DNA from 2 places in the Vannielia litorea genome. Region 2 is predicted to be linked to the other one. Evidence: riboswitches for the same ligand, from Rfam matches in the RefSeq annotation. Region 2 holds a riboswitch; the other holds the start of a gene.
The links. A riboswitch is a leader RNA that binds a small molecule or an ion and turns the genes downstream of it on or off. The one in region 2 is predicted to bind thiamine pyrophosphate.
Positions count from the first base shown of each region.

Region 1: another riboswitch for thiamine pyrophosphate. It lies ahead of KUV38_RS17450 (thiamine ABC transporter substrate binding subunit); the one in region 2 lies ahead of KUV38_RS13875 (YkoF family thiamine/hydroxymethylpyrimidine-binding protein).

Region 1 covers NZ_JAHVJR010000002.1:401,768-416,575, forward strand. The annotation lists gene KUV38_RS17390 (site-specific DNA-methyltransferase) at 1-856, shown strand, start outside; gene lpxK (tetraacyldisaccharide 4'-kinase) at 1,149-2,114, opposite strand; gene KUV38_RS17400 (hypothetical protein) at 2,114-3,325, opposite strand; gene KUV38_RS17405 (DUF4170 domain-containing protein) at 3,351-3,593, opposite strand; gene KUV38_RS17410 (FMN-binding negative transcriptional regulator) at 3,873-4,493, shown strand; gene KUV38_RS17415 (glutathione S-transferase) at 4,604-5,218, shown strand; gene KUV38_RS17420 (outer membrane protein) at 5,264-5,944, opposite strand; gene petA (ubiquinol-cytochrome c reductase iron-sulfur subunit) at 6,230-6,790, shown strand; gene petB (cytochrome b) at 6,805-8,133, shown strand; gene KUV38_RS17435 (cytochrome c1) at 8,152-8,982, shown strand; gene KUV38_RS17440 (ATP-binding cassette domain-containing protein) at 9,110-9,802, opposite strand; gene KUV38_RS17445 (thiamine/thiamine pyrophosphate ABC transporter permease ThiP) at 9,789-11,336, opposite strand; gene KUV38_RS17450 (thiamine ABC transporter substrate binding subunit) at 11,312-12,286, opposite strand; TPP riboswitch at 12,324-12,435, opposite strand; gene KUV38_RS17455 (hypothetical protein) at 12,555-13,313, shown strand; gene aroC (chorismate synthase) at 13,693-14,796, shown strand.
Region 2 covers NZ_JAHVJR010000001.1:2,821,443-2,836,250, reverse strand. The annotation lists gene KUV38_RS13910 (TRAP transporter substrate-binding protein) at 1-851, shown strand, start outside; gene KUV38_RS13905 (TRAP transporter small permease) at 911-1,456, shown strand; gene KUV38_RS13900 (TRAP transporter large permease) at 1,453-2,745, shown strand; gene KUV38_RS13895 (MarR family winged helix-turn-helix transcriptional regulator) at 2,742-3,233, shown strand; gene KUV38_RS13890 (SDR family NAD(P)-dependent oxidoreductase) at 3,244-4,140, opposite strand; gene KUV38_RS13885 (enoyl-CoA hydratase/isomerase family protein) at 4,142-4,951, opposite strand; gene KUV38_RS13880 (AMP-binding protein) at 4,948-6,669, opposite strand; TPP riboswitch at 6,824-6,930, shown strand; gene KUV38_RS13875 (YkoF family thiamine/hydroxymethylpyrimidine-binding protein) at 6,921-7,532, shown strand; gene KUV38_RS13870 (ABC transporter permease) at 7,585-8,349, shown strand; gene KUV38_RS13865 (ABC transporter ATP-binding protein) at 8,336-9,076, shown strand; gene KUV38_RS13860 (ABC transporter substrate-binding protein) at 9,073-10,053, shown strand; gene KUV38_RS13855 (ABC transporter substrate-binding protein) at 10,338-11,918, shown strand; gene KUV38_RS13850 (ABC transporter substrate-binding protein) at 11,989-13,539, shown strand; gene KUV38_RS13845 (ABC transporter permease) at 13,636-14,604, shown strand; gene KUV38_RS13840 (ABC transporter permease) at 14,601-14,808, shown strand, end outside.

The DNA.
Region 1 (14,808 bases), on a different contig from region 2:
GGCTGCCGCGCGCCGGATTCTGAAACCAGATGGTGCGATCTGGGTGATCGGCAGCTATCACAACATCTTTCGGGTCGGGACCAAGCTACAGGATGCGGGTTACTGGATTCTGAATGACGTGGTCTGGCGCAAATCCAACCCCATGCCCAACTTCCGCGGCATGCGGCTGACCAACGCCCATGAAACCATGATCTGGGCCAGCAAATCCGAGGGTGGCAAATACACCTTCAACTACGAGGCAATGAAGGCGCTCAACGACGACGTGCAGATGCGGTCGGACTGGGTGCTGCCCATCTGCAATGGCCACGAGCGGCTCAAGAACTCCAGGGGGGAGAAGGCGCACCCGACGCAAAAGCCGGAAGCCCTGCTCCATCGTGTACTGCTCGCCACGACGAACCCTGGCGATGTGGTGCTGGACCCGTTCTTCGGGACCGGCACCACAGGCGCCGTGGCCAAGATGCTCGGGCGTGATTTCATCGGCATCGAGCGCGAGGCAGAATACCGCGAAGTTGCCCAGAAGCGCATTGATAACGTGCGGAAAATCGACAGCGACGCGCTGACGGTCAGCACCTCCAAACGGGCCGAGCCGCGGGTGCCCTTTGGCCAGCTTGTGGAGCGCGGGATGCTGCGCCCCGGCGAGATGCTGGTGAGCGGCAACGGCAAGAACGCGGCCAAAGTGCGGGCAGACGGCACGCTTGTGGCCAATGACGTAAAGGGCTCGATCCACAAGGTGGGGGCGCATCTGGAAGGCGCGCCGAGCTGCAACGGATGGACCTATTGGCACTTCAAGAAAGATGGAAAGCCGGTGAGCATTGATGTGCTGCGCCAGCAGATCCGCGCCGAGATGCGCGACTAGAGCCCTTCGAGTTCACAAAGTTACCGCCGGTGCCTGTGGCCTGACACATGGCACGACCTTCGGCCCCGTTTGCCCCAGTGGCAACGGGGCCCCTTTTTTGCCCGGCGCGGGCCTTGGGCCGGGGCAGCGTGCCTTGTGTTAACCCATAGGGGTTAACGGCATTTCGGGGCATGCACATCCGATGCACAAGTGATGCACATCCCATGCATACGCACGTTGGGTTTTGGGCATTAACTAATACAACGCACGCTGGTCGGGGTGTGGTGTGAGGCGGAGTGAGACGAGTCCCGGCCTAGGGCAGGGCGGCGTCGAGGGCGGACCAGTCGGAGAGTTCGAGGCGGACGGGGAGGGTGAGCACCTTCTGGCGGAAGTCGGGCGGCAGGCGCACGGCGTCCTTCTCGGTGGTCACAAGCTGGGCGCCGAGGGCTTTGGCCTCCAGGTCCAGCCGGGCCATGAGGGCGGGGGTGAGCGGCTGGTGGTCGTCCAGTGCCTCGCCCCGGATCACATTGGCGCCGAGGCCGCGCAGGGTGGCGAAGAACTTCTCGGGGTGGCCGATTCCGGCGAAGGCGAGCGTGGGTAGACCCTCCCAATCCATCCCGGTTTGCAGTGGCTCAAGGTGGCCGGTGAGGTGCGGCACGGTGATGGCATGGCCCCAATCGGCGGCGAACTTCTGCTGCGCGGCTTCCGGGCCAATGGAGAGCAGCAGGTCCGCCCGGGCCAGCCCGGCGGCAACCGGCTCGCGCAGCGGCCCGGCGGGCAGGCAGCGGCCATTGCCGAAGCCGCGATGGGCATCGACTACGACCAGAGAGAAGTCCTTATGGACCGAAGGGTTCTGGAAGCCGTCATCGAGGATGACTGCCCGCGCGCCTGCGGCCTCGGCGGCGCGGACTCCGGCGGCGCGGTCCTTGGCGACCCATGTAGGCGCGAAGGCAGCGGTGAGGAGCGGCTCGTCGCCGACCTCGGCGGCGGTATGGCTGCGCTCGTTCACCTGCACCGGGCCTTCGAGGCTGCCCCCATGCCCGCGCGAGACGATGTGGACGCCTTCGATGCGCTGGGCCAGCGCGATGGTGGTGGGGGTCTTGCCGGTGCCGCCCGCGTTGATGTTGCCGATGCAGATCACCGGCACCGAGGCGCGCATGCCGGGGCGGGCGAGGCGGCGGGCGGTGGCGCGGGCGTAGAGCCAGCCGAGCGGGGCGAGGGCGCGGGCCTGCCACGCCGGGGCCTCTGGCGCGGTGTACCAGTAGAGCGGGGCGCGCATCAGATCGCGCCCCCGGTTTCGAGCTGGGTGCCGAGGTGGGTGGCCAGCCGCGAGATGACGGCGGCGCCTTCGGAGATTTCCGTCCATGCGGCGGCGGCCAGTTCGGCGGCGCGGTCGGGCGAGAGCAGTTCGGAGACGGCGGCGGGCAGCGCGGCGCCATCGGCCAGTGCGCGGGCGGCGCCTGCGCCTGCGAGTCGCGCCAGCGTTGCCGCCTCCGCCTCGCCGTGGGGGCCGAACGTGATGGCCGAGCCGAGCGCGGCGGCAGGGGCGGCGGGTTGCACAGGGGTGCCGGTGGTCAGCGTGCCGCCGAGGTAGCAGAGCGGCGCAAGGCGGAACCAGAGACCATCTTCCTCGGGGGAGAGCCGGTCGGTCAGGTAGATCTCGGTGCTGTCGGCGGGTTCCTCGCCTTCGGCCCGGCTGGCGGTGCTGAAGCCCTGCGCGGCGAGGCGCTCGGCGAGGGCGGCATCCTCGGGGCAATCCTCCCCCGGCATCAGCAGCAGCAGGGCGCGGTGGGCAATGGCGAGCGCGGCGCGGTGGGCGGCGAGCACATGGGGCAACTCATCGGCGGCGGGGCGGGCGGCGAGCCAGACCGGGCGGGCGGCGAGGCGTTCGGCCAGTTCGGCCCGGTCACTCTCGATGCAGGGCGGCGGCGCGGGCGGGGCGAAGAGCGGGCCGGTGACGCGGATGCGCGAGGGGCCGATGCCGGTGGCACGGGCGGCCCCGGCAACGCTGGTGCTGCCGACCCAGATCTCGGCCACCAGCCGGAGCGCGGCGCGGGTGGCGCGGTCTGCCCCGGCGAGCCGGTCGTCTCCTGCCGCGATCAAGGTGGTCGGGCAGGCGGTGCCGAGGGTTGTGAGCAGGGGGGCATTGTCGGGCGGGCCGACCCAGAGCCCGGCATCGGGCCGCCATGCCGCGAGAAAGGCGCGAGCCGCGGTGCGCCCGGCCACGGGCGGCGCGCGAAACAGCAGCACCCCATCGCTCTCATCATGGATTGCCGCGCGCTCGCCCAGCCCGGTGACAAGCAGGGTGACCGGGTGGCTCTCGGCCATGTCGCGGGCGAGTTCGATAAGGGTCTCCACATCGCATCCGCCCGCCACGTGGCACCACACCAGCCGCCCCGGCGGGCGCTGCCCGGCGGGGCTGGGTGCAGGCGCAGTGCGGCTGCGGCCGGTCAGACCGGCGAAGGCCCGGGAGAGCGGCGAGGGGCTCATGGCAGGCCGGGCGCGGAAAGGGCGGTCAGCCCAGTTCCTCGGTCGGAGAGGCCTCGGCCTCCTCGTCGCGGAGGCGGTGGATATGGGCGATGTAGTAGCGCATGTGGGCGTTATCCACGGTGCGCTGGGCTGCGGCCTTCCAGGCGTCGAAGGCGGAGGCGTAATCGGGGAACATGCCGACGATGTCGATGGCGTCGACATCCTTGAAGGCACTTTTGGACGGGTCGATCAGCTCGCCGCCGAAGACGAGGTGAAGGCGCTGGGTCATCAGGGTCTCCCGTGGTTGGGGTGGGTTGCGGGCAGGGTAGAGGATTATGCCGGGGGGTTGAAGAAGGGTTGAGGCGCGGGCGGTGCGTGCAGTTTGGATCACCTTGTTCATTTTCTTGCTGCAAGTATTCCCGCCGGAGGCCCTGAATCTCTTTTGGCCGGGCGGTTGCCGTTTGGCGCGTTGGGTGGGGAGGCCGGAAGGAGGCCGCGCGGGACGCCCTTCCACCCGGCGCAGAAGCGCTTAGGGTGGGGGCCGAACCTTCGCCGCCCGGATCTGCCGATGCATCCCAACCCGATCTACCGTGACGCGCCCACCGCCCAGAGCCTCGAATTTGCCGCCGAGCGCGGTTTCGGCACGCTGAGTGCCAATGGCGAGACGCTGCCGCTCACGGCCCATGTGCCCTTCGTGCTCGATACCGAGAGCGGGGTGGCACTGTTGCACCTGATGCGCTCCAACCCGCTGGCGCGGGCCTGCACGGCACCCTTGCCCGCGCGGCTCTCGGTGATGGGGCCGGACAGCTATATCTCGCCGGACTGGTACGAGATGGACCATCAGGTGCCCACGTGGAACTATGTGGCGGTGCAGCTCGACGGCACGCTCCACCCGATGCCGGATAGCGAGCTGCGGGCGGTGCTTGACGCGCTGTCGGAGCATTTCGAGCAGCGGTTGCTGCCAAAGCCGCCGTGGACCGCGGACAAGATGCCAGCCGATGCGCTGGCCCGGCTGATGCGGATGATCGTGCCGTTCCGCTTTGCCGTCGAGAAGGTGGAGAGCACGTGGAAGCTGGCGCAGAACAAGCCGGCGGAGCACAGGATGGCGGCGGCGCGGCAGGTGAAGGGCTATGGCATCGGGCAGGAGGTGGCGCTGCTGGCGGCGCTGATGATGGGCGCGGGAGACTGAGCCTGCGCGGCGATCCGTGGCCGGAAGCGGGCCGCCTATAAGGTTAACTTGCCAGTGGCGCAAACTTCGGCCAACGTGAATATCTCACAAACACAGCCGGTTGCTCCACCATGCCCTACATTCTCCATCACAGCCCCGCCTCGCCCTTTGTCCGTATGGTCATGGTGGTGGCCCATGAGGTCGGGCTGGCCGATGAGATCGATTGCGTCGAGGCCGTGGGCACCCCGCTGGAGCCGGGCACCATGCCGGTGGCGCAGAACCCGCTCGGCAAGATCCCCACGCTGGAACGGCCAGATGGCCCGGCGATGTTCGACAGCCGGGTGATCTGCCGGTTTCTCGACACGCAGGGCAGCGGCACGCTCTATCCGGAGAGCCGGATCTGGGAGGTGCTGACGCTGGAGGCGCTGGCGCATGGCTTTACCGAGGCGATTCTGGCGATGACCTATGAGGGCCGGCTGCGGCCCGAGGCGATGCAGAGTGCCGAGATCGTGGAGGCGCAATGGGGCAAGGCGCAGAGGGCGGCGACCCATGCCAACGCGCGCTGGATGAGCCACCTGTCCGGCCCGCTCGACGTGGCCCAGATCGCGCTGGCCTGTGGCCTTGGCTATGCCGATTTCCGCCATCCGCACCGCGACTGGCGCGCGGGCAACGAGGCCTTGGCCGAGTGGTACGCCCGCTTCTGCGAGCGCCCCTCGATGCAGGCGACCCGGCCGCCCGAGGCGTAACCGGCGCTCAGCCTGCCGGGCGGGTGCAGGCACCCGCCGCTTTCATCAGAACTTGTAGCTCACACCGATGTTGATGGCGTTGGTGAGGATGTTCGATTCCCACTCGCCGCCACCTGCGAGGTCGCCCTTGTTGGACGAATAGGTGCCCTGATACTCGCCAAACACCGACCACGTGTCGTTGATCGCGTAGGAGGCGCCTGCCAGCCAGCGCGCGGCGGGGCCGGTGAACTGGTATTCAAAGGTCTTGGAGCCGCCGGTGGGGGTGATGTCCACGTGCGGCACGGCGATGCCGAGGCCTGCACCCACGTAGGGCGTGACCTTGCCCGAGGCCCACTGGCCGGGCCAGCGGTAGAGCACGTTGGCGGTGATGATGTTCAGCCCGTCGGTCAACTCGAGACGGTCAAAGCCGTTGTCGGCAAGGGTTTCGTCGGAGGCATAAACCTTGGTGTGGGTGAACTCGGCGCCGAACCCGAGGTTGGCGTTGCGCCACCACGTGGCGCGAATCCCGTAGTAGGGCGGCATCTCGAAGCTCCGGCCCTCCCACTCGGACAGGAAGGAGAAGTCGGCGGTGCCGTCATTGCCCTCGACCCGGCTGTGCGGCGCGGTCTGGTAACCGGTGTAGACGCTCAGCTCCATCTCGGCCTGTGCCGGAAGGGTGACGGCCAGCGTGCTGGCGAGGGATAGGGCGAGGGCCGCGGCGATGCGGGGCAGGGCGGAAATGCGCATGTGGGCTGTGCTCCGGGGGTCTTCAGGTGCGTTCTCCCTCACCTAGCACGCCGCTGGCGGATTTACAGCCAGCGGCGCCCGCGCCGCTGCAGAACCGGCCTGCCTGTGCCATTTTTCCGGCAGTTCCGCGATTTTTGCGTCACTTGGCCGCAACTGCGCGGGAATGTCCGCTGGACTGGCGCGGATGGGCCAGCTAATAACCGCGCGAAATGGCTGGGGTTCACGCCCTTGTCATGCCGCGTCATGGCCCGCCACGCGCCGGGCCGGTGAGAAGGAGAACAACCCGTGTCGGACACTCACGAGCCCGAAGGTACACGCCGGGATTTCATCTATTATGCAACCGCAGCGGCGGGCACCGTCGTTGCTGGCGGTGCAGCATGGGGTCTCATCAACCAGATGAACCCCTCTGCCGACGTGCGGGCGCTCAGCTCGATTCGCGTCGATGTTTCGGGTGTCGAGACCGGCACCCAGCTGACCGTGAAATGGCTCGGCAAGCCGGTGTTCATCCGCCGCCGCACCGCCGAAGAGATCGAAGAGGCGCGCGCTGTCGAGGTCAGCCAGCTGGTCGACCCCGAGGACCGCAACGCCAACAAGCCCGGCCTGCCCGCGACCGATGAGAACCGCTCGCTGGACGAGAACGGCGAGTGGCTGGTGATGATGGGGGTCTGCACCCACCTCGGCTGCGTGCCGCTCGGTGATGGTGCTGGCGAGTTCGGCGGTTGGTTCTGCCCCTGCCACGGCTCGCACTACGACACCTCGGGCCGTATCCGCAAAGGCCCGGCGCCCGAGAACCTTCCGGTGCCTGTCGCCGAGTTCGTCGACGAAACCACCATTCAGCTCGGCTAAGGGAGAAAACGCGCATGTCCGGTATCCCGCACGACCATTACGAGCCCAAGACGGGCATCGAGAAATGGCTTCACTCGCGCCTCCCCATCGTTGGGCTGGCCTATGACACCCTGATGATCCCCACCCCCAAGAACCTGAACTGGTGGTGGATCTGGGGCATCGTCCTGACCTTCTGCCTCGTGCTGATGATCGCCACCGGCGTTGTGCTGGTGATGCATTACACCCCGCACGTGGATTACGCCTTTGCCTCCATCGAGCACATCATGCGCGATGTGAACGGCGGCTACTTCATCCGCTACACCCACATGAACGGCGCTTCGCTGTTCTTCTTCGCGGTCTACATCCACATCTTCCGCGGCCTGTTCTACGGCTCCTACAAGGCGCCCCGCGAAGTGACCTGGATCGTGGGCATGCTGATCTACCTCGCGATGATGGGCACCGCCTTCATGGGCTACGTGCTGCCTTGGGGTCAGATGTCTTTCTGGGGTGCCACGGTGATCACCGGCCTGTTCGGCGCGATCCCCTTCATCGGCCCCGACATCCAGACCTGGCTGCTCGGCGGACCGGCCGTGGACAACGCCACGCTGAACCGCTTCTTCTCGCTGCACTACCTGCTGCCGATGGTCATCGCGGCGCTGGTGGCCGTGCACATCTGGGCCTTCCACACCACTGGCAATAACAACCCGACGGGTGTTTCCGTGCGGACCGCGACCAAGGAAGAGGCCGAGAAAGACACGCTGCCCTTCTGGCCCTACTTCGTGATCAAGGACCTGTTCGCGCTGGCGGTGATCCTCGCGGTGTTCTTCGCGGTGGTGGCCTTCATGCCCAACTACCTCGGCCACCCCGACAACTACATCGAAGCCAACCCGCTCTCGACGCCTGCGCACATCGTGCCTGAGTGGTACTTCCTGCCGTTCTACGCGATCCTGCGGGCCTTCACCTCCGACGTCTGGGTGGTGATGTTCGCCGAGTGGATCAGCTTCGGCATCATCGACGCCAAGTTCTTCGGTGTGCTGGCGATGTTCGGCGCGATCGCGGTGATGGCGCTGGCGCCCTGGCTCGACACCTCCTCGGTGCGCTCCGGTCGCTACCGCCCGATGTTCAAGTGGTGGTTCCTGCTGCTGGTCATCGACTTCGTGGTGCTGATGTGGCTTGGCGCCATGCCGGCGGAAGAGCCCTACTCGAGCTTCTCGCTCGTCGCCTCGGCCTACTGGTTTGCCTACTTCCTGGTGATCCTGCCGCTGCTCGGCGTCATCGAGAAACCGTTGCCGCGCCCGGCGACGATCGAAGACGACTTCAACGCCCACTACGGCAAGGCCAAATCGGCCACGCCCGCCGAATAAGAGGACGGAGAGAGAGACATGATCCGCAAACTCGCACTCACCGCCCTCCTCGCGCTGGCAACGCCGGCGACCTCCGCCCTCGCGGCGGGGGCCGAGGGCCACGTCGAAGACTTTGCCTTCTCCTTCGAGGGCCCCTTCGGCAAGTATGACCAGAACCAGCTGCAGCGCGGCCTGAAGATCTACACCGAGATCTGCTCGGCCTGTCACGGGCTGAAATACGTCTCCTTCCGGTCGATGGCCGAAGAGGGCGGGCTGGGCTACTCCGAAGATCAGGTGCGCGCCTACGCCTCGCAGGTCGCGATCCTCGATGAAGACGCCAACCGGGATTACTACGATGCCGAGACGGGCGAGTTCCGCACGCCCACCCCGGCAGACAACTTCCCGGCCGTGACCACCGCCAACGCGCCCGACCTCAGCCTGATGGCCAAGGCGCGCGCGGGCTTCCACGGGCCTTACGGCACCGGCATCAACCAGTTCTTCAAGGGCATGGGCGGCGCCGAATACATCGCCTCGCTCCTGACCGGTTACACCGGCGAGGAGAAGACTGAGTATGGCGCGACCCTCTACGAGAACACCGCCTTCCCCGGTGGCTGGATCTCGATGGCCCCGCCGCTCGCCGGTGAGGACGTGGACTTTGACGATGGTCACAGCAACGACCTGCACCACGAATCCGAGGATATCGCCGCCTTCCTGATGTGGGCTGCCGAACCGAAGATGATGCAGCGCAAGGAGACCGGCTTCCTGATCGTCGGCTTCCTGATCTTCCTCTCGGTGCTGCTCTACCTGACCAACAAGCGCCTCTGGGCGCCGCATAAGGCGAAGGCCAAGGCGCTCAACGCCAAGGACTGAGCCTTGACGGCAGACTGACAAAAAGGCGCGGACCGCAAGGTTCGCGCCTTCGTCGTTTGGGGGGTTGCTCATCCGCCCTTCGAGGCGTCTTCGCAGTGGCGAGGAATGGCCAGGGGCCGATGACGAGCTACCCTAGATAGGCCCGCAGCGCCTCGGGCGGATCATCGAGCAGCGGGCCGGTCTCGACCGGCGGGGCGGCCTGACCATTGGCGACCACCACGGTTTGCCCGGCGAAGGCGCGGGCATCGGCGGGGTCGTGGGTGACCATCAGGACCGTGGCCCCCGCGTCGCCCGCGATTTCCTCCACCAGCGCCAGCATCTCGCGTTTCAGCGCAGGCCCCAGCGCGGCGAAAGGCTCATCGAGCAGCAGCACCGGGCGGGCGCGGAGGAGCACGCGGGCGAGGGCCACGCGGCTGCGCTGGCCGCCGCTCAGCGCGCGTGGGAGCCGGTTGCCCATGCCCCCCAGCCCGACGCGGTCCAGCGCCGCCTCGACGTGCCGCAGCTCCTCGGCAGAGAGCCGCAGGTCGGGCCGCAGGCCGAGGCCGGTGTTGCGGGCCACGCTGAGGTGGCCGAAGAGGTTCTCTTCCTGAAACAGTACGCTGACGGGCCGCGCGCCGGGCGGCAGGGCGCTGATCTCGGCGCCGTCCCAGAGCACCCGGCCCGCCGCAGGCTCTACGAAGCCCGCGATGCCCATCAGCAGGGTCGATTTGCCCGCGCCGGAGGGGCCGATGACCGCCGCGCGGGCGCCGGGGGGCAAGGCCCAATCGGCGGTGAGGGTGAAACTGCCCTGCGTGAGCCGCAGCCCTTCAAGCGCCAGCATTTGCGCGCCCTCCCCGATCGAATCCCCAGAACAGCGCCAGCGAGAGGGCCAGAAGCAGCAACGCCGCGCCTGCCGCCTGATCGATCCGGTAGGAGGCCATCAGGCGGTAGAGTTGCAGCGGCAGGGTGGCGGTGTCGCCATCTGCAAAAAGCGCGATCACCCCGAGGTCGCCCATCGAGAGCGCGGCGGCGAGGCCGAGGGCAAAGCCGATGGGGCGGCGGAGGACAGGAAGGGTGACCAGCCGCATCCGCGCCCAGCCACTCATGCCGAGGCTGTCGGCCAGCCGCCCGGAGCCTGCGCGCATCTCGCGCGCGGCGGGCACCAGCGCGGCGAGGGCGAACGGCAGGGCCAGAACCGCGTTGACGAGGGCGGTCACCGCCAGCGCGATCTCATCGGGGCGGACCCAGCGGTAGCTGAGGATGAAGAGGCCGGTGCCAATCACCAGCGGCGAGGCGGCGATGGGCAGCACGCCGACAAGCTGCACCCAAAGCCCGCGCCGGGCGGCGAGCGCCATTGGCAGGGCGAGGGCGAGACAGAGCGCGGCGGAGGCGAGGGCCACGAGGATCGAGCGCAGCGCGGCCCACCAGACAGCGGCGGGCATCTCGGCGAGGCCTGCCACGCCACGCAGGCCCACGGCCAGCAGCGGTGCGAGCAGGAAGAGCGCGGCGAGCGCGATCACCGTGGCATCCTGCAGGCGCAACCAGCCGCCGCCATCCCAGCGGCGCACCACGCCGCCCAGCCCCCCGGCAAAGACGGCAGGCCGCGCGAGGCCCCAAGCCAGCGCGGCGGCGACGCCCGCGAGGGCGAATTGCACGAGGCCGAGTACCGAGGCGGCGCCAAGGTCATAGTCAAACCGGAAGGCCTGGTAGATCGCCAGTTCGACGGTGGTGGCGCCCGGCCCGCCGCCCAAGGCCAGCGCCACGGCAAAGCTGGTGAGGCAGAGGGCGAAGATCAGTAGCCATGCGCCGGGCAGCACGCTGCGGAGCATGGGCCACTCCAGCGCGCGCTGCACCGCGCCTGCCTCCATGCCCAGCGAGGCGGCGAGGCGGAAGCGTTCGGCAGGGATCGAGAGCCAGCCTTGCAGCACGAGGCGCACCGCCAAAGGCAGGTTGAAGAAGACATGGGCCAGAATCACCCCCTGCGCGCCGTAGGGGCTGACCTCGGGCAGGCCAAGCGCCCGGAGTGCCACGTTGACCACGCCGGAGCGCCCGAAGACGGCGACGAGGCCCAGTACGGCGACTATGGTGGGGAGGATGAAGGGGGCGCCCATGAGGGTGATCACCGCCCCCCGGCCGCGAAAGCGCCGCCGGGCGAGGGCGCGGGCCACCGGGACGGCAAGAATCACGCTGAGGCTGGCCGAAACCACGGCCTGCCAGAGGGTGAACCAGAGCGCATCGCGCGCCGCAGGCCCGACCCCGGCAAAGCCCTCGGCCCGCCATGCCACGGCGGCGAGCGTGCCCAGCGTGACCGCCAGCACGAGCGCCGCCGCGAGCGCGGCGAGGCTGCGGGTTACTGGCTGAGACCCTGCCGCCACGTTTCGATGGCCTCATCGCGCATGGCCTCTGCCGTCTCGGCATCGACGTAGAGCGCCTTGTCCGGCACCGGGAGGGTGCGGAAGGTTTCGGGCAGTTTCTCGGCGTCCAGCTTGGCCGGGAAGCTCCAGTTGCCCTCGGGGATGGCCGTCTGGAAACCGTCGCTCAGGATGAAATCCATGAAGCGCTGCGCAAGGTCGGGCTGGTCGGTGCCGACAAGCTGCGCGGCCAGTTCGACGTAGAGGTAGTTGCCCTCTTCGAAGATCGCCGCCTTCTTGCTCTCATCGCCCTCGGCCATGATGTGATAGGCGGGCGAGGTGGTGTAGCTCAGCACCATGTCGGCCTCGCCCTCGGTGAACATGCCATAGGCCTCGCTCCAGCCCTTGGTGACAGTGAGGATCTTGGGCGCCAGCCGCGCCCAGGCCTCGCCCGCCTTGTCGCCGTAAAGCTCCTCGACCCACATCACCAGCGCCAGCCCGGCGGCAGAGGCGCGTGGGTCTTGAATGACGATGCGGGTGTCATCGGGCATGGCCAGCAGCGCCTCGAAGCTGGTTGGCGGGGTCTCGGTGCGCTGGTCGTAGATGAAGGCGAGGTGGCTCCAGTCGAACGGCAGGAAGGTGTCATCCTCCCACGAAACGGGCATGGTCAGGGTCGAAACATCCTGCCCATGGGCGGCGAAGAGGCCGGAGGCGGCGGCGCGGGCCATTTCATCCTGGCTCAGGCCGATGGCGACATCGGCCTCGCTGCGGGCGCCCTCCAGCAGGATGCGCGGCAGCACGTCGCCGGTGACAAACTCAAGCTCGCAGCTGCACTCGGCCTCGAAGGCGGTTTTGATCGCGGGGCCGGGGCCCCACTCGCTGGCGAAGTAGTCAGGGGCATAGACCGTCAGGGTTTCCGCCGTCGCCATGCTGGCGACAAGGGCAAATCCCGCGGCGATGAGGGGGGTCTTCATGGGTATCCTCCATTGCATGCGGACGGAGCGGGCAATCGAGGGGACTCGAAACCTTCCCTCCGCCGGTTCTAGCCGGTTCAGGTTCGACGGGTTCGCGGGCGCTTGGCCGGCATCTCAGCCCCACTGCTGGGGCACCCCGAGGTGAGGCGCAGCATAGAGCGGTGCGGTGCAATGGCAAGGAGGTCACAGATGCTGCGCTGCGGCACGCCCGGGCCTTCCCTTTTGATGCGCGCGGCCTAGCATTTGTGACTGTTCAATGGAGACCGACATGATCCGCCCAATCGCCCTCGCACTGGCCTGTCTTCTGCCGCTGCCCGCCGCCGCGCAGCAGGCCACTGGCTTTGAGTCCTTCGGCGTTACGCTGGAGGGCGGCGGACATCCGGCGGGGGACTACCTTGGCCTCACCGGCGAAGCCCGCGCGATCTATGGGCTGGGCTGGGGCGAGCTGGCGGTAGACCTCTCGCTCTCCACCACCGAGGCCGGGTCTGAGAGCCTGACAGCCGCCGGGGTGCTGGTGCATGCCTCCGCGCGGCCCGCCAGCTGGGTGGCGCTTGGCCCCTATCTCTGGCTCGGCAGCCAGAGCGAGGGCGGCGGGGCCTATGCGCTGGGGGTCGAGGCCGCAGTGCAGACCGCCTCCGGCTGGGGCGGCGAGCTGTGGTTTGGCGAGACCCGGGGCGGCGTGCTGGGCGATGAGGGCTATGCCACCAACAAGGGCCTGCGGGTGGGGTACACCGGGCAGGGGCCGGTCTCGGCCTATGGTGCCTTCCTGAAAGACACCGCCAACCTCGCCTCGGGCGATCAGGATTTCTACCGCCTCGCCCTCGGGGTCGACACATGGCTGGAAATGCCCGGCTCGGGGCGCGAGATACAGCTCTCGGTCGCCGCCGGGCAGCATCATTTTGACCTGCTGGACAAGCGCGAAAACTGGGTGGCCGTTGGCATCACCATTCCGCTCGACGGGCGGCGTGCGGCGCGGCCGGAGTTCTCCTCGCGCCGCGGGGTGCTTCACAACCTTCCGTTGCCGTAAGGAAAATCACTCGCTTTTATAGGGTGTTATCCGAAGTTAACCCAGCGTAACCCATCTGCAACATTCCCGCCGCCGCGTGCGGATTGGCGCGAAATGCGAAACGGTTCGCGCCGGGTTGTGGTATGTTCTCTGACATAACGAAGGCGCTCCAAGCGCCTCGCAACGACCAGTGTGGTTACGATGCCCCCATGGTTACCGGGGGTTCGTTGCTGAACTGAATCGGCAGGAGCTCGGGCCCCCCAATATGCCACCGGGGGCCTCTGAAAGAGCTGGGCGGTGGCATTGTCATCATTGATTGTCCCGGGCTCCTGCCGGTTTGTTTCTCCTTGGCACCGCGCCGCGCCTTGGGTAACTCCTTGCTGCCAAAGGAGCCCTGCCCATGAGCCTCAACACATTCGGCCACCTCTTCCGCGTCACCACTTGGGGCGAGAGCCACGGGCCTGCCCTTGGCTGCACCGTCGATGGCTGCCCGCCGGGCGTGCCGGTGACAGCGGATCAGCTGCAGGTCTGGCTCGACAAGCGCAAGCCGGGGCAGAACAAATACACCACACAGCGGCGCGAGCCGGATCAGGTGGAGATCCTTTCGGGCGTGTTCGAGGGTGTGACCACCGGAACACCGGTGCAGCTGATGATCCGCAACACCGACCAGCGCTCGAAGGACTATGGCGACATTGCCGAGAAGTTCCGGCCGGGCCATGCCGATATCACCTATTGGCAGAAATACGGGATCAGGGACTATCGCGGCGGCGGCCGCTCCTCGGCGCGGGAAACCGCGGCGCGGGTGGCGGCGGGCGGGCTGGCCCGGAATGCGCTGGCCAAGCTGGCGCCGTCGCTTTCGATCAAGGGGTTCATGGTGAGCATGGGCAACCGTGCCGCCGACCCGGCCCGCTACGACATGGCCCAGATCGACCAGAACCCTTTTTGGACCCCTGACGCACAGGCTGCGGAAGAGTGGGCCGGATACCTCGACGAGTTGCGCAAGAGCGGCAACTCGGTGGGCGCGGTGATCGAGGTTGTGGCCTCGGGCGCCCCTGCGGGGCTTGGCGCGCCCGTCTATGGCAAGCTCGACACCGATCTTGCCGCCGCGATGATGAGCATCAACGCGGTGAAGGGCGTGGAGATCGGTGACGGTTTCGCCGCTGCGCGGCTCACCGGTGAGGCGAATGCCGACGAGATCAGCATGAGCCAGGGCGGGCCCGTCTATAGCTCCAACCACGCGGGCGGCATTCTCGGCGGTATCTCGACCGGGCAGGACATCGTGGTGCGTTTCGCGGTGAAGCCGACAAGTTCGATCCTCAAGCCGCGGCGGACGATAAACAAGGCGGGCGAGGAGACCGAGATCATCACCAAGGGCCGGCACGACCCCTGCGTGGGCATCCGCGCGGTGCCGGTGGGCGAGGCGATGATGGCCTGCGTGCTGCTCGATCACATCCTGCTGCATCGCGGGCAGGTGGGCGAAGGATTGCCCGGCAAGATCGGCTGACTGCCTCCTGTC
Region 2 (14,808 bases):
GCCGGATCGCCATCCAGATCTTCCCGGCCCAGCAGCTTGGCAAGGCGCCCGACCATTACGACATGGCACAACAGGGCATCGTCGACATCGCCTACGTGAACCCCGGATACACCGCCGGGCGGTTTCCGATCTACGCGTTGACCGAAATTCCCTTCATGGCCGATGACAGCGTCGCCGCCGCCAAGGCGATCCACGAGTGGTACATGGAGAATGGCGCAGCAGCGGAGATGAGCGATGTGAAGGTCTGCTTTGTCCATCCCCACGGCCCCGGCGCCCTGCACAGCCAGGAAACAATCACCTCGCCAGAGGACGTCAAAGGCAAGAACATCCGCCCGGCCCACGCCACCATGGCCCGCTTCGTCTCGCTGCTTGGCGGCGGCCCGGTTCAGGTGCCCGCCCCCGAAGTGCGCGAGGCGCTCTCCAAGGGCACCGCAGAAGCGGTGACGTTCCCCTGGGGCGCAATGTTCGATTTCAAGCTGACCGATGAGGTGCCGGTCCACCTCGACATGCCCTTCTACCTCTCGTCTCAGGTCATGGTTATGAACCAAGGCAGCTATGATGGGCTCTCTGACGAGAACAAGGCTGTGATCGACGACCACTGCACGCCCGATTGGTCCGCCAAAACCGCCGCAGGCTGGCTCGAGGATGACATGGCCGCGCGCGACAAGTTGATGGCTGACAGCGGCCAGACCTTCAACACGCCGACCGACGAAGAGGTCGCGGCGTGGCGCGAGGCGGCCCTGCCGCTCATCGACGAGTGGAAAGAAAGCGTCACCGCCAAGGGCGGCGATGCCGACGCCATCCTCGAAGCCTACAAGGCCGCGCTCGAAGCCAACGACGCAGCTTACTGAGCTGGCCCGGCGATGCGCAAAGCGATTGACAGTTACCTGCGGACCACGTGCAGGACAGGATGACACAACCCACTGAAAAGCGGCGCTTCGTCGACCGTGTCGTCCTGTCAATCGAGCGCATCGCTGGCCTAATGCTTGGCGGCGTCACCCTCCTGATCGTCGTCTCCGCAATCGGGCGCTACGGGTTTGCGCGCCCCCTGCCGGATGCCTTCGATTCCTCGCGTTTGCTGCTTGGCGTGGCCATCGCTTGGGGTATGGCTTCAGTCGCCTGGCATGGCTCGCACATCAAGGTCGACATCGTCGCTCAGGCCGTTGGGCCACGTGCGCGCCTCTGGTTGTCGGGCTTCGCCTGGGCGGTTCTCTTACTCTTCACGCTGGCGATGACCTGGAAGATCGGCGAGCGGGTCGAGGCCACCTTCCGCTCCGGCGACACCACGATGGATCTGCGCCTGCCGCACTGGCCGTTCTTTCTGGCGATCTGGCTGGGGCTGGTCGCGGCCCTCGTCACCACCGTTCTGCGCCTTTGGCGGATCTTCGTCCACGGCTCCGATCTTGAAGAGTTCGATGGCGCCGAGGCGCGCACGCAAGAGGATACGCAGAAATGACCAACGAGCTCGCGGCGGTCGCAGGTTTCGCTGCCCTCTTCGGCATGATGGCCCTCCGGGTGCCGATCGGGGTTGCCATGGGCATCGTCGGCGTTGGCGGCTTTGCGGTGGTCGTCCACCCTTCGCCCGCGATGAACCTGCTCTTCCAATCGCCCATCGCGACCATCACCGACTTTAACCTCACCCTGATTCCGCTCTTCATCCTGATGGGGGTGCTGGCCACCCGCTCCGGCATGTCGGCCGAGCTGTTCCGGGCCGGCCGGGCATGGCTGGGCGGTTTCAAGGGCGGCCTCGGGCTGGCCTCGGTTGGGGCCTGCGGCGGTTTCGCCGCCATCTGCGGCTCATCCGTCGCCACCGCGGCCACCATGACCAACATCGCCTACCCGGAAATGAAGAAATCCGGCTACCCAGACGCCGCCTCGACCGGCATCATCGCGGCGGGCGGGACGCTGGGTATCTTGATCCCGCCCTCCGTGGTGCTCGCGATCTACGGCTTCATCACCGAAACCGATATCGGCACACTCTTCATCGCGGGCATCGTGCCCGGCATCCTCGCCGTGCTGCTCTACATGCTCACCGTCCGCGTCTGGTACGGCCGCCACCTGCCTGCCGCAGAGCCATTCCATTTGCCTGAGGCCCTGGGCTCGCTCAAGGGCATCTGGGCCGTAGGCCTGCTCTTCATCTCGGTCATCCTGTCGATGTACTTCGGCATCGTCACCGCAACCGAAGCTGCCGCCGTGGGCGCAACCATGACTGCCATCATCGGCCTGCTCCGCCGCCGCCTGAACTGGACCAGCCTGCTCGACGGCCTCACCGAAGCGCTGCGCACCTCGGTGTCGATCTACGTTGTGCTGATCGGTGCCACCCTCTTCGGTTACTTCCTCGCGGTGACTCAGGTGCCGCAGAACATCACCATGTTCCTCACCGAACTGGGGGCCGGAACCTACGGCACGCTGGCCCTGATCCTGCTGCTCTTCTTCGTCATGGGCTGCTTCCTTGACGCGATGGCAATGATCATCCTGATGGTGCCCATCGTCTTTCCGGTCGTGTCCGAACTCGGGTTCGATCCCGTCTGGTTCGGCATCATCATCGTAATGACAGTCGAGTTGGGCCTGATCACCCCGCCCGTGGGGATGAACGTTTACGTAATCAACTCGATCGCGCGGGAGGTGAGCCTGGTCACGATCTTCCGCGGCGTCCTGCCCTTCGTCACTATCGACGTGCTGCGCCTGATCCTCCTCATCGCCTTCCCCGCGCTGGTCCTCTTCCTGCCGGAGAGCATGAAATGAGCGCGCGCGCGCCGGTCATGCGGGACGTGGCCGAGGTGGTCGAGCCGGAGCTTCTGTCGCGATCGGTCTCCTATCGCATTCGCCTATTGCAGATCGCGTCCTACAAGATCTTCGAGCAGCGGGTCGAAGGCTTCGGCTCCGCGCCGCGATACTTCGGGATGCTCAAACTGATCGAAGCCAACCCCGGCATTCCACAAACCCGCCTTGCCGAGGCGATTTTTCTGGACCGATCCAGCCTTGTGCCGATCCTTGAGGGCCTAACCCGAGAAGGTTGGGTCGAACGCAAATCGACCCCGCAGGACAAACGCGTACGCCGGGTGTTTCTGACCGAAACCGGGCGGGAGCGGCTCGGGCAACTCGAACAGCTCGTGGCCGAGCACGAGGCCGCTATCACCGAGGGGCTATCGGATGCCGAGCGGGAGCAGCTGATTTCCAGCCTCGAACGCGTGGGTGAGAACCTCCGGTCGGTTTCAGCCGGACCAAAGTGAGACCCGGCCCTCACAGACCCAGGGGTATGCCGTAGGGCTGCACCGCCCCCTCCGAAAGATGGGGCCAAGCCTCCGCAATCGCCCCCGCCGTCCAGCCGCCCTTGCGCAGATCCACTCGCAGTTCTGCCGGATGCGACCAGAGCGCCAGCCGGTCGCCCCCAATGCCGAGGCACTGCCCGGTGATCCCGCCGCCGGCTCCGGAGGCCAGAAACACCGCCAGCGGCGCAATATCCTCCGGCAGCCCCATGCCGAACTCGGCCCGCAGTCGCTCGGGCAGCGGCTCGCCCCGCTCCATCGCTGCCACATGGGGCGCGAAGGCCGGAATCTCCGCTGTCATCCGCGTCAGCGCCGTGGGGATGATCGCGTTGACTGATACCCCCGCCCGCCCCAACTCCGCCGCCCATGTCCGCGCCATCGCCGCAATCCCGGCCTTGGCAGCCGAATAGGCCGTCTGGCCGAAGTTGCCGAGCTGCCCGGCAGGTGAGCCGACCAGGATCATCCGGCCACCTTCCCCCGCCTCGCGCAGGTGCCGCGCAGCAGCCCGGCCGCATTGGAACGTGCCGCGCAGATGGGTTCGGATCACAAGGTCAAAGGCGTCGTCCTCGGTTTTCCACAACACGCTGTCGCGAAGCACGCCCGCGTTGGCGCAGAGAATGTCGAACCGCCCGAACGCCTCGACCCCGCCCGCAATGCAGGCCTCCGCCGCGCCCTCGCGCCCGATCTCCGCGGCAACGGCCACCGCCTGCCCGCCTTCGGCAATGATCTCTCCGGCAGCCGTCTCGGCGGTCGCGGCATCGAGATCATTCACCACCACCGCCGCGCCGGCCCGTGCCAGATCCAGCGCAATCGCCCGGCCAATGCCCCGGCCCGCACCGGTCACCACCGCCACTTTGCCTGCCAACCTCATCTCAGCGCCCCCTGTAGACTGGCCTGCGTTTTTCCATGAAGGCGCGCGGTCCCTCGCGGGCATCTTCGGTCGCCATCACGATGGCCTTGGCCTCGTCTTCCAGCGCATAGCCTTCCGCCAGCGGTCGGCCCTGTGCGGCGAGCACCGTGGCCTTGATCTTCTGCACCGACACCGGCGCATTGGCCGAGACCCTCTCGGCCAACTCCCACGCCGCATCCATCAGCTCCTCCCGGGCCACGACGCGGTTGACTAGCCCATGCCTCAACGCGTCCTCCGCCGTCATCGGCACGTTCGCCAGCATGATCTCCATCGCCGCTGCATAGGGGATCTGTCGCGACAGGCGCGCCAGCGCACCGGCAAAGGGGATCACCCCCCGCGCGGCCTCGGGCAGGGCAAAGCGAGCCTCTGGCACGGCCACCCTCAGGTCGGTGCCGAGCAGAATTTCCATACCCGCCGCCATGCAGTCGCCGTTGACGGCTGCGATAATCGGCTTGTGCATGGCGATACTGCGCAGGGCCATCCGATCGTTGATGCTCGGATCATCGAGCAAGCGTCTGTCCCACTCCGTCTCCGGTGCCCGCGCGCCCGACATCAGCGGAAGGGTCTGTGCAAGGTCGCCACCAGAGCAAAACGCCTTGTCGCCCGCCCCGGTCAGGATCACTGCGCGGATTTCATCGTCCGCCGCGATCTCGGCGATGGCATCGGCGAACCGGCAGGCGCTTTCCGGGCAGATCGCGTTGCGCTTCTCCGGCCGGTTGAAGCTGAGCAGGGCCACATGGCCCTCTCGCTCAAAGAGGAACGGCACTGTCATTGGCGCACCGGTTGCAGCGAGCCGTCCGCGATCCGGCGCGTGGCCACTTCGCGCAGCACGAACTTCTGCACCTTGCCGTTGGCGGTGAGCGGCAACGCCTCTATCGGAACGATGTACTTGGGCATCTTGTGGCGGGCTACGCGTGCGCGGCAAAAGTCCTGCAATGCCGCCGGGTCCGCCTCCGCGCCGGGCGCGGGCACGACGAAGGCGCATATCTCTTCGCCGAGATCCGCATCCGGCACGCCGATGACCTGCACCTCCGACACAGCGCCATGATCCAGCAGGCAGTTCTCTATCTCCGCCGGATACACGTTCTCGCCGCCCCGAATGATCATGTCCTTCAGCCGCCCGACGATCCGCAGATGCCCGCTCTCGGTAAGCTCCGCAAGATCGCCCGAGTGCAGCCAGCCATCGGCGTCGATGGTTTCGGCGGTCTTCTCCGGCATGTCGAAATACCCGACCATGGTAAGATAGCCCCGAATGCAAAGCTCCCCGCTCTCGCCCCAGCCGCAGGTCCGGCCGCTTTCGGGGTCGACAATGCGGATCTCGGTGTGGGGTAGGGGGGTGCCTGCCGTGCCGAACCGCGCTTCCGTAGGGTCCTCGGGGTTGGTCTGGGTGATGATCGGGCTGCACTCGGTCATGCCCATGATGATCATCGGCTCCCCACCCGTCCACTCCCGCATGCTGTGCATCAGGCTCGGTGGTATAGTGGTGCCGCCGGTGAAGACGGTCCGCAGGGTGCGGATGTCATAGTCCCCGGCATCCGGATGCCCGAGCAGCCGGGTCATCATCGTTGGCACGGCATTGATGATCGTGGGTCGATGAGCCTGCCAAAGCTCCAGCATCCTCCCTGCATCAAAAGTGTCCATCGTCACCACCCGGCCACCGCAGGCGAGCATGGCCATCACATTGCAAACGCAACCGGCCGTGTGAAAGAGCGGCATGGCCGAGAGCAACGTGTCCTCGGCCCTGAACCCACCCCGGTCAGCCATCAGCCGGGCATTGTTCAACGTCGAGCGGTGGCTCAGCTTCGCGCCCTTCGGCTTGCCGGTGGTGCCGCTTGTGTATTGGATCTGCGCCACATCGGTGCAGGCCACTCCGGCCTGTCGCTCACTCAGGGCCTCGGGGGAAACCGTCTTCGCCGCCTCCCGCAACGCATTGAAGGGCAGCGCAAACTTCGCAGGCGTCTCACCAAGGCCGATCAGCAGCCGCAGGTCGGGCAGGGGGCCTCCCGCCGCCCGCACGCCTCCGCGGGTGGTGGCCAGTTCGGGCAGGATGCCCAGCAGATGCCCGCTGATATCATTGCTGCGCAGGCGCGGGGCAAAAACCAGCGCGGCCACTCGGCCTTGCGTGAGGATATATGCCAGTTCCTCCTGCAGAAGCGCCGGATTTACCGTCACCAGCACTGCGCCGATCTTGGCCAGCGCATACTCAAGCAATATCCACTCGGCGCAGTTCGGCGCCATCACTGCAACTCGCTCGCCCGCAAGGATGCCCTGCGCCATCAGGCCTCGTGCGATCAGGTCGGCCTCCTGTCGCAACTCGGCATATGTCCAAGATGTACTGCGCGCACCGCCCCGTTCATCAACGTGGACCGCTGGGCGCGCGCCATAGCGCTCGGCCTGTTCGTCGAGCAAGGCGCCGAGGGTCATATCCACCAGTGCAGGCCCCGAGGCATCAGGCCTCCACCATGCATCCTTTCCCTGCCGGTTCCCCATTCTGTCTCCTCCCTCGCCGCGCGGTGCTCGCGCCGCTCTTTCATGCGCCGCCTGCACAGACCTGTCAAGTTTGTTGGACATCAAACATAATGGCGAAGAGGGCGAACAGCCGCTTGCCCGCCTTGACATTCCTCCCGCGCTCCACGACGGTCGCGCCATCAACCAGGGGTGCTCCGGACGGGGCTGAGATGCGCAAGCCTGCGTGAACCCTTCAAAGCTGATCTGGGTAATGCCAGCGGAGCGAGGATATCATGTTCATTGGCGCGCAAGTGTCACTCTACCCGATGACGTCTGATTTCGTGGATGTCATCATGACCGGCCTCAAGGCCCTCTCCCCCTACGAAAAAGACCTGCGGATCGAGACCGACGACATGTCGACCCTCATGGTCGGCGCGCCCGATCCGCTGCTCGACGCCATCCGCGACCTCTTCTCCGAGGCCGCCCGACGGCCCGAGCATGTGACCATGCATGTAACCCTCTCGCGCGGCTGCCCCGGAGAGCCGGATGATCCGAGCTGCCACTGCGAGGCGCTGGTAAAGGCGCAGTCGCTCGGGCTGGAAGAGCGCAAGGCGCTGGCACTGGAGGCCGTGCAATCCGCGCCCGAACAGGGCGTGGGCATCGACGTTCAATTTTCGCTCTACGTGCTGGGGCAGGACAGGCACATGGATGAGATCTACGGCTGCATCGACTTTCTCAAGCAGTCCGGCACCTTCCTGAAGTCCAAGAACTTCTGCACCCGGCTCCGGGGCGATGCGGGCGCGGTCTTCGAGACGATCCGGCAGGCCTTCTTGCGGTTCGGTCCGGCGGAAGGGCATGTCACCATCGACCTGACCGCCTCGGCCAACAGCCCCAGCCTGCGCTGAGCCGCTGCCGCCCTCGGGGCGGCCTGCAAAGGCCTTTCTCCGGACCGTCTCGATGCCGATCACCCGTGCCCTGCCCAGCCTGTGCCTTGCCGCCGCCTTCCTGGCGGTCTGGCAGCTCTATTGCGTCTGGGCCGATGTCTCGCCACTGATCCTGCCTGCACCCTCCGACGTGGCCCTCGGCCTCTGGGTCAACCGCGCCACGCTTGCAGGCCACGCAGCAGCCACCCTCGGCGTGGCGACCCTCGGCTTCAGTCTCTCGGTCAGCTTCGCCTTCGTCATCTCGGTCGCCCTCCACTTCATACCCTGGCTCCGGCGCGGCCTCTTCCCGCTGCTGGTCGCCAGCCAGACGGTGCCGATCGTCGCGCTGGCCCCGCTGATGGTGCTCTGGTTCGGCTTCGGCCTGCTCCCCAAGGTGCTGCTGGTGATCCTCGTCACCTTCTTCCCGGTGCTGGTCAGCCTGCTCGCCGGATACGCCCGCCTGCCGCAGGCCTACCGCGATCAACTCGCCTCCATGGGCGCCGGTCGCGCACAGGTCTTCCGCCGCGCCGCCCTCCCTGTGGCCCGGTCCCACTTCTTCAACGGCCTGAGGATCTCCGCCACCTATGCCATCGTCGCCACCATCTTTGCCGAATACGCAGGTGCGCGGCAGGGGCTGGGGATCTACATTCTGACTGCCAAGAACAACTTCCGCGCCGATCTCGTGCTCGCCGCCGTTGTGCTCTCCGCCACGCTCACCCTCCTTCTGCTGGGCCTCCTGCACCTGATCGACCGCGCCACCGGGCGGCGCTACCGGAGGGCTGTCGATGCTGCGGGTTGAGGGCCTCACCATCCGCACAGGCCCGCGCCTTCTGGTCGAGGACATCACCCTTGCCCTCACCGAGGGCACGATCACCTGCCTCATAGGCCCTTCGGGCTGCGGCAAAAGCTCGATCGTCAAATGGCTCTCCGGCGTCCTGCAGCCCGAACTCTCCGCAGCCGGCACCGCCACCCTTGAGGGCGACCCGCTCGCCGCCCCATCCCCCGCGCTCGCATACCAGCCCCAACAAGACACGCTCTTCCCCTGGCTCACCGTCGCCGAAAACGCCGCCCTCGGGCTCGAGATCGCAGGCCTGTCCCGCCGGGCCGCCCGCGCCCGCGTGCTGCCGCTCTTCGCGCCCTTCGGTCTTGCCGGACACGAGGCCAGCTTCCCCGACCAGCTCTCCGGCGGCATGCGCCAACGCGCCGCCTTTCTGCGCACTATGGTGCAGCAGAGCCGCTTCCTGCTGCTCGACGAGCCCTTCTCCGCCCTCGACGCCGTCACCCGCCTGCGGATGCAGCACTGGCTCTGCGACCGCCTCGCCGAGCACCCGCGCGGCGTACTGATGGTCACGCATGACCTCTACGAGGCCACCCAAATGGCCGACCGCTTGCTCGTCATGTCCGCCCGCACCGGGCGCATCATCTCCGACATCCCGCTCACCACCCCCCGCAGCGCCCGCACCGAGCCCAGCCTGGCCGACACCCGCGCGCTGCTCAAATCCCTGCTCCTGGAGGACACCCCATGAAACTGCTTTCCATCCTCGCCGCCTGCCTCGCCCTACCCGCCGCCGCGCAGGCGCAGGAAAGCGTCACCATCGCGCTCGACTGGACACTGAACACCAATCACATCGGCCTCGTCGTCGCGCAGGAGAAGGGCTTCTACGAGGCCGCCGGGCTGGAGGTGGAGCTTCTGCCCTATTCCGACAGCGCCTCCACCGCCGTCCTCGCCGCCGGTGCGGCGGACTACGCCTACATGACCTCGCTCGGCTTCATGAGCGCCAAGGCCGCCGGGGCCGATATCGTCGCGCTCTGGGCCACCATGCAGCGCGAGAACGGGCGGCTGGTATTCAACGCCAGCAACGAGGCCATTACCCGCCCCGCCGACCTAGAGGGCAAGATCTATGCAGGCTTCGGCTCGGCTTGGGAGGATGCGTTGATAACCACCATGATCGAGGCCGACGGCGGTACGGCGGAATATGACACCGTGACGATGGGCACCGGCGCCTACGAGGCGCTGGCCAGCGGCGCGGTCGACTTCACGCTGGAGGTCGCCACATGGGAGGGCGTGAACGGCGAGCTTCTGGGCCGCGAGCAGAAGCACTTCACCTATGCCGACTACGGGGTGCCCGATCAGCAGAACGGCTACATCGGCACCACCTTGGCAAAGCTTGCGCAAGACCCGCAGCAAGTGAAAGCCTTCATGGCGGCCACCCAACAGGGCTACCAATGGGCCGCCGAAAACCCCGACCAGGCCGCCGAGTTGCTGATCGGCGCGGGCGAGTTCCAGAACCCCGAACTGGTGCGCGGCTCCATGGCCGCGCTCGCCGAAGGGGCCTACATCAAGGCGGGCTCCACGCCCGTCGGTACCATCGACAAGGAGCGCTTTGCCACAATGGCCCGGTTTCTCTTCGATAGCGGCGTGCTGAAAGGTCCGGGCGGCGCGGCGCTCGACTGGCCGGGCGATGTGTCGGGCTGGTTCGACCAAGGCTGGATGACGGAGTAACATCCGGCCCAATACCCGGCCAGCGGGAACTCCCCCGCGTTTCCAAAAGCTTGGCTGGCGCCCGCCAATTCCCGACAGAGGCGCCAGCCTACCTCTGCGCATTGAAAAAGCCGCTCTGCTTGCCCCGAACCCTCACGCCATCTACCTGCCAAATCGCCGCTGCGTCAGCCCGGCCCGGTGGCATAAATCTCCGTGAAGGGACTTGGCACCCGGGCAGGCTCATGTTTCGGTTGTCCATCACCCCCGCGCGAACAGGGGGGAGATTGATAAACAGGGAGATATCCATGACCAAATCGAAAGGCCTGCTGGCCCTCGCTGCGCTATTGTCGTCGACAACGCTCGCCCCGGCGGAAACCCTGCGCTGGGCCCGGGCGGGTGACGCGCTCACCCTCGACCCGCACGCACAGAACGAAGGGCCGACCCACACGATCCGTCACCAGATCTACGAGCCGCTCATCATCCGCGACATGACCGGCGCCTTCGAGCCCGCCCTCGCCACCGAATGGGCCCCCAAGGAAGACGACCCCAACGTCTGGGTCTTCAAGCTGCGTGAGGGCGTCAAGTTCCATGGCGGCGAAGACTTCACCGCCGAAGATGTCGTCTTCTCCTTCGAGCGCGCCAAGCAGGAAAATTCCGACATGAAGGAGCTTGTCAGCTCCGTGGTCGAGGTCCGCGCAGTCGATGACTACACCGTCGAGATCGTCACCGATGGCCCCAACCCGATCCTGCCGTCGAACTTGACCAATCAGTACATCCTCGACAAGGGCTGGGCCGAAGCCAACAACACGGTGAACGTGCAGGACTTCGAGGGCGGCGAGATCACCTTCGCCACCACAAACGCCAATGGCACGGGCCCCTACATCCTGCAATCCCGCGAGCCTGACGTGAAAACCGTCATGGTCCGCAACGAGGAGTATTGGGGCCGCGATCAGTTCCCGATGGAGGTTTCCGAAATCGTTTATACGCCCATCCAGAACGCCGCGACCCGTGTGGCCGCGCTGCTCTCGGGCGAGGTGAATTTCCTCCAGGACATGCCGGTACAGGATCTGGAGCGCGTGGCCGGGGCCGATGGGCTGGTGGTCAAGAAGGCCCCCCAGAACCGTGTGATCTTCTTCGGCATGAACATGGGCGCCGATGACATCGAAGCCGACAATGTCGAGGGCGCTAACCCGCTCGCCGACAAGCGCGTGCGCAAGGCCATGTCGATGGCGATCAACCGCGACGCCATCCAGCAAGTCGTGATGCGCGGCCAGTCCGAGCCTGCCGGGATGGTGGCCCCGCCCTTCGTTAACGGCTGGACCGCCGAGATGGACGGCGCCAGCGTGACCGATATCGAAGGCGCCAAGGCACTGATGGCCGAGGCAGGCTATGGCGACGGCTTCTCGATCCGGCTCGATTGCCCGAACGACCGCTACATCAACGATGAGGCGATCTGTCAGGCCGCCGTCGGCATGTTTGGTCAGATCGGCGTCACCGTGAACCTCGATGCCAAGCCCAAGGCCCAGCACTTCCCGCTGATCACCGACGGCAAGAGCGACTTCTACATGCTCGGTTGGGGCGTTCCGACCTACGACTCCGAGTATATCTTCAACTTCCTCGTCCACGGTCGCGAGGCTGATATCGGCACATGGAACGCGACCGGCTACGACAACGACGATCTTGACGCCAAGATCAAGTCGCTGGCCTCTAACGTCGACCTCGACGCGCGGAATGCCGACATCGCCGCCATCTGGGACGTGGTGCAGGACGAAACGCTCTACATCCCGATTCACCACCAGGTCCTGAACTGGGGTATGGGTGAAGGCGTGGGCATCGAGGTTGATCCCGAGGATCAGCCGAAGGTGAAATACTTCACGATGAACTAAGTTCTTCGCCATCGGGCCGCCCGCACCCGCGGGCGGCCCACACCCACCTTGCTGCATTGGAGGAGATCACATGCACCGTCTATCCACCGCCCTGGCCTTGGTACTGGCGCTTCCCGCCACCGCCGAAGAGTTCAACTTCGCCGTCACCACCGACCCGCAAACGATGGACCCGCACGCCGTCAACTCGACGCCGGTGCTTGGATTTCTGAACAACGTCTACGAAGGCCTAGTGCGACGCGGCAAGGACATGTCCATTGAGCCATCGCTCGCGGTGAGCTGGGAGCCGATCGGCGAGGGCGAAGGCTGGCGCTTCAAGCTGCGCGAGGGCGTGACCTTTCAGGACGGCGCGGCCTTCAACGCGGATGACGTGGTCTTTTCCTACGAGCGTGCTTCTTCCGAGCAGGCCGACACCTCGAGCTGGTTCGCACCGGTGAGCGAGGTGATCAAGGTCGATGACTACACCGTCGACATCATGACAACCGCACCCAACCCGATCTTCCCCGACTCCATCGCCAACTGGATGATGATGGATAGCGGCTGGGCCGAGGCCAACGGCGCAGAGCGCCCCGACAAGGAGCAGGGCAACTTCGCCACGCTCAACGCCAACGGCACCGGCCCGTTTCAGGTTGTATCGCGCCAGCCCGACCTCGAAACCGTGCTCGAGCCGCACGCCGGCTGGTGGGGCGAAGTCGAGCACAACCTGACCCGGGTCACGATGACCCCCATCCAGAACCCGGCAACAGCCTTGGCCGCGCTGCTTTCAGGCGATGTCGATTTCATCAACCCCGTGCCTATTCAGGATGTCGCCCGGCTTGAGGGCAACCCCGAGGTCCGCGTGATCCAAGGGATCGAAGCACGGGTGATCATGCTCGGCTTCGACCAGCAGGAAGGCGCCGCCGAGAGTGGGCAGGGCGCGGCAGACATGTTCCTCGACCCGCGCGCCCGTGAGGCCGTGGCTAAGGCGATCAATGTGCCCGCTATCCTCCAGACGATCATGCGCGGCAACGCCGAAGTGGCCAGCCAGATGGTCAGCCCGGCCATGCGCGGCTTCTCCGAAGCCAATGCAGCACCCTACGCCTACGATGCAGAGGCCGCCCGCAGCCTCGCCGAAGAGGCGGGCCTTGCCGGGCAGACCATCGCATTCAAATGCCCCAATGACCGTTACCTGAACGACGAGGCGGTGTGTCAGGCCGTCACCTCCATGCTGGCGCAGGCCGGAATGGAGGTGTCGCTCGATGCGATGCCGGTCTCCAACTACTGGCCCGAGTTGCGTGCCGACAACTTCGACATGTATCTGCTCGGCTGGTCGCCCGGCACCTTCGATGCTGAGCACCCGATCCGCTTTCTCGCCGCCACGCAAGACGACGAGGCCAAGCTGGGCAGCTGGAACTTTGGCGGCTACTCCAACGCGCGCGTCGACGAACTCCTGCCGATGATCCAGTCGGAGATCGACGATACAGCCCGTCAGGCCATGCTCGACGAAACCGCCAAGATCCTTCAGGACGAGGTTGCCTATGTGCCGCTCTACGTGCAGCCGCTGGTCTGGGGCGCCCGCTCTGGTGTGGAGCTGACACAGCGCCCCGACGATTTCTTCATCCTGCGCTGGGTCACGGTAAACTAGCGCCGCAAGCTCAACCGCTCCGGGGCCCGGCCAAGGGCCCCAGCCATCCGCCAGAGGTGGCTCCAGCCCCGGGGCGCGTTTCAAAGGGACAGATCAGTGCTCTCCTTCATCGTCAAACGCGTCGGGCAATCGGTTCTCGTGCTCCTGATCACGGGGCTCGTGGCCTTCTCCATGTTCACCTTCGTCGGCGACCCGATCGACAACATGCTCGGTCAGGAGCGCACCATCGAAGATGTCGAACGGCTGCGCGAACAGCTTGGCCTCGATAAGCCCTTCGTGGTGCAGTACTACCGTTTCCTCGAACAGGCGGTGCAGGGCAATTTCGGCGTCTCCTACCGGCAGGGCCGCCCGGTGGCCGAGATCCTGCTGGAGCGCGCGCCCGCCACGCTGGAGCTTGCTGCGGTGTCGGGCATCTTCGCCATCCTCATGGGTATCGCGCTGGGCGTTTTCACCGCTATCCGGCGCAATGGCTTCGCCGCAAACCTGATCATGTCGGCCTCGCTCATCGGGGTCTCATTGCCCACCTTTCTCATAGGTATCCTGCTGATCTACCTCTTCAGCGTCGAGTTGGGCTGGCTGCCCAGCTTCGGACGTGGCGACACGGTGGACCTTGGTGGCTGGACGACCGGCTTTCTCACCGCCTCCGGCCTCAAAGCGCTGATCCTGCCGTCGATCACTCTCGGCCTGTACCAGATGACCCTCATCATGCGGCTCGTCCGCTCAGAGATGCTGGAAGTGCTGCGGCAGGATTACATCCGCTTTGCCAAGGCCCGCGGGCTGAGCGACCGGGTCATCAACTTCCGCCACGCGTTGAAAAACACGATGGTGCCCGTCATCACCGTCATCGGCCTGCAACTGGGCTCCATCATCGCCTTCGCGATCATCACCGAGACCGTGTTCCAGTGGCCCGGGGTGGGCCTGCTCTTCATCAACGCAATCCAGTTCGTCGATATCCCCGTCATGGCCGCCTACCTCATGCTGATCTCCGTCATGTTCGTGGCCATCAACCTGCTGGTGGACATTCTCTATGCCTTCATCGACCCGCGCCTGAGGGTGGCCGCATGACCCGGTTTTTCGACAGCGACATCTTCTATGCGTTCCGCACCAGCCCCGTGGCCATCGTCTCGGCGCTGGTCACGGCGATCCTCGTGCTCTCGGCGGTCTTCGCCCCGCTCATCGCGCCCACCAACCCGTTCGATCCGGCCAGCCTGAACCTGATGAATGGCTTCACCCACCCGATGGAGCCCAACGCCTTCACCGGCGAAACCT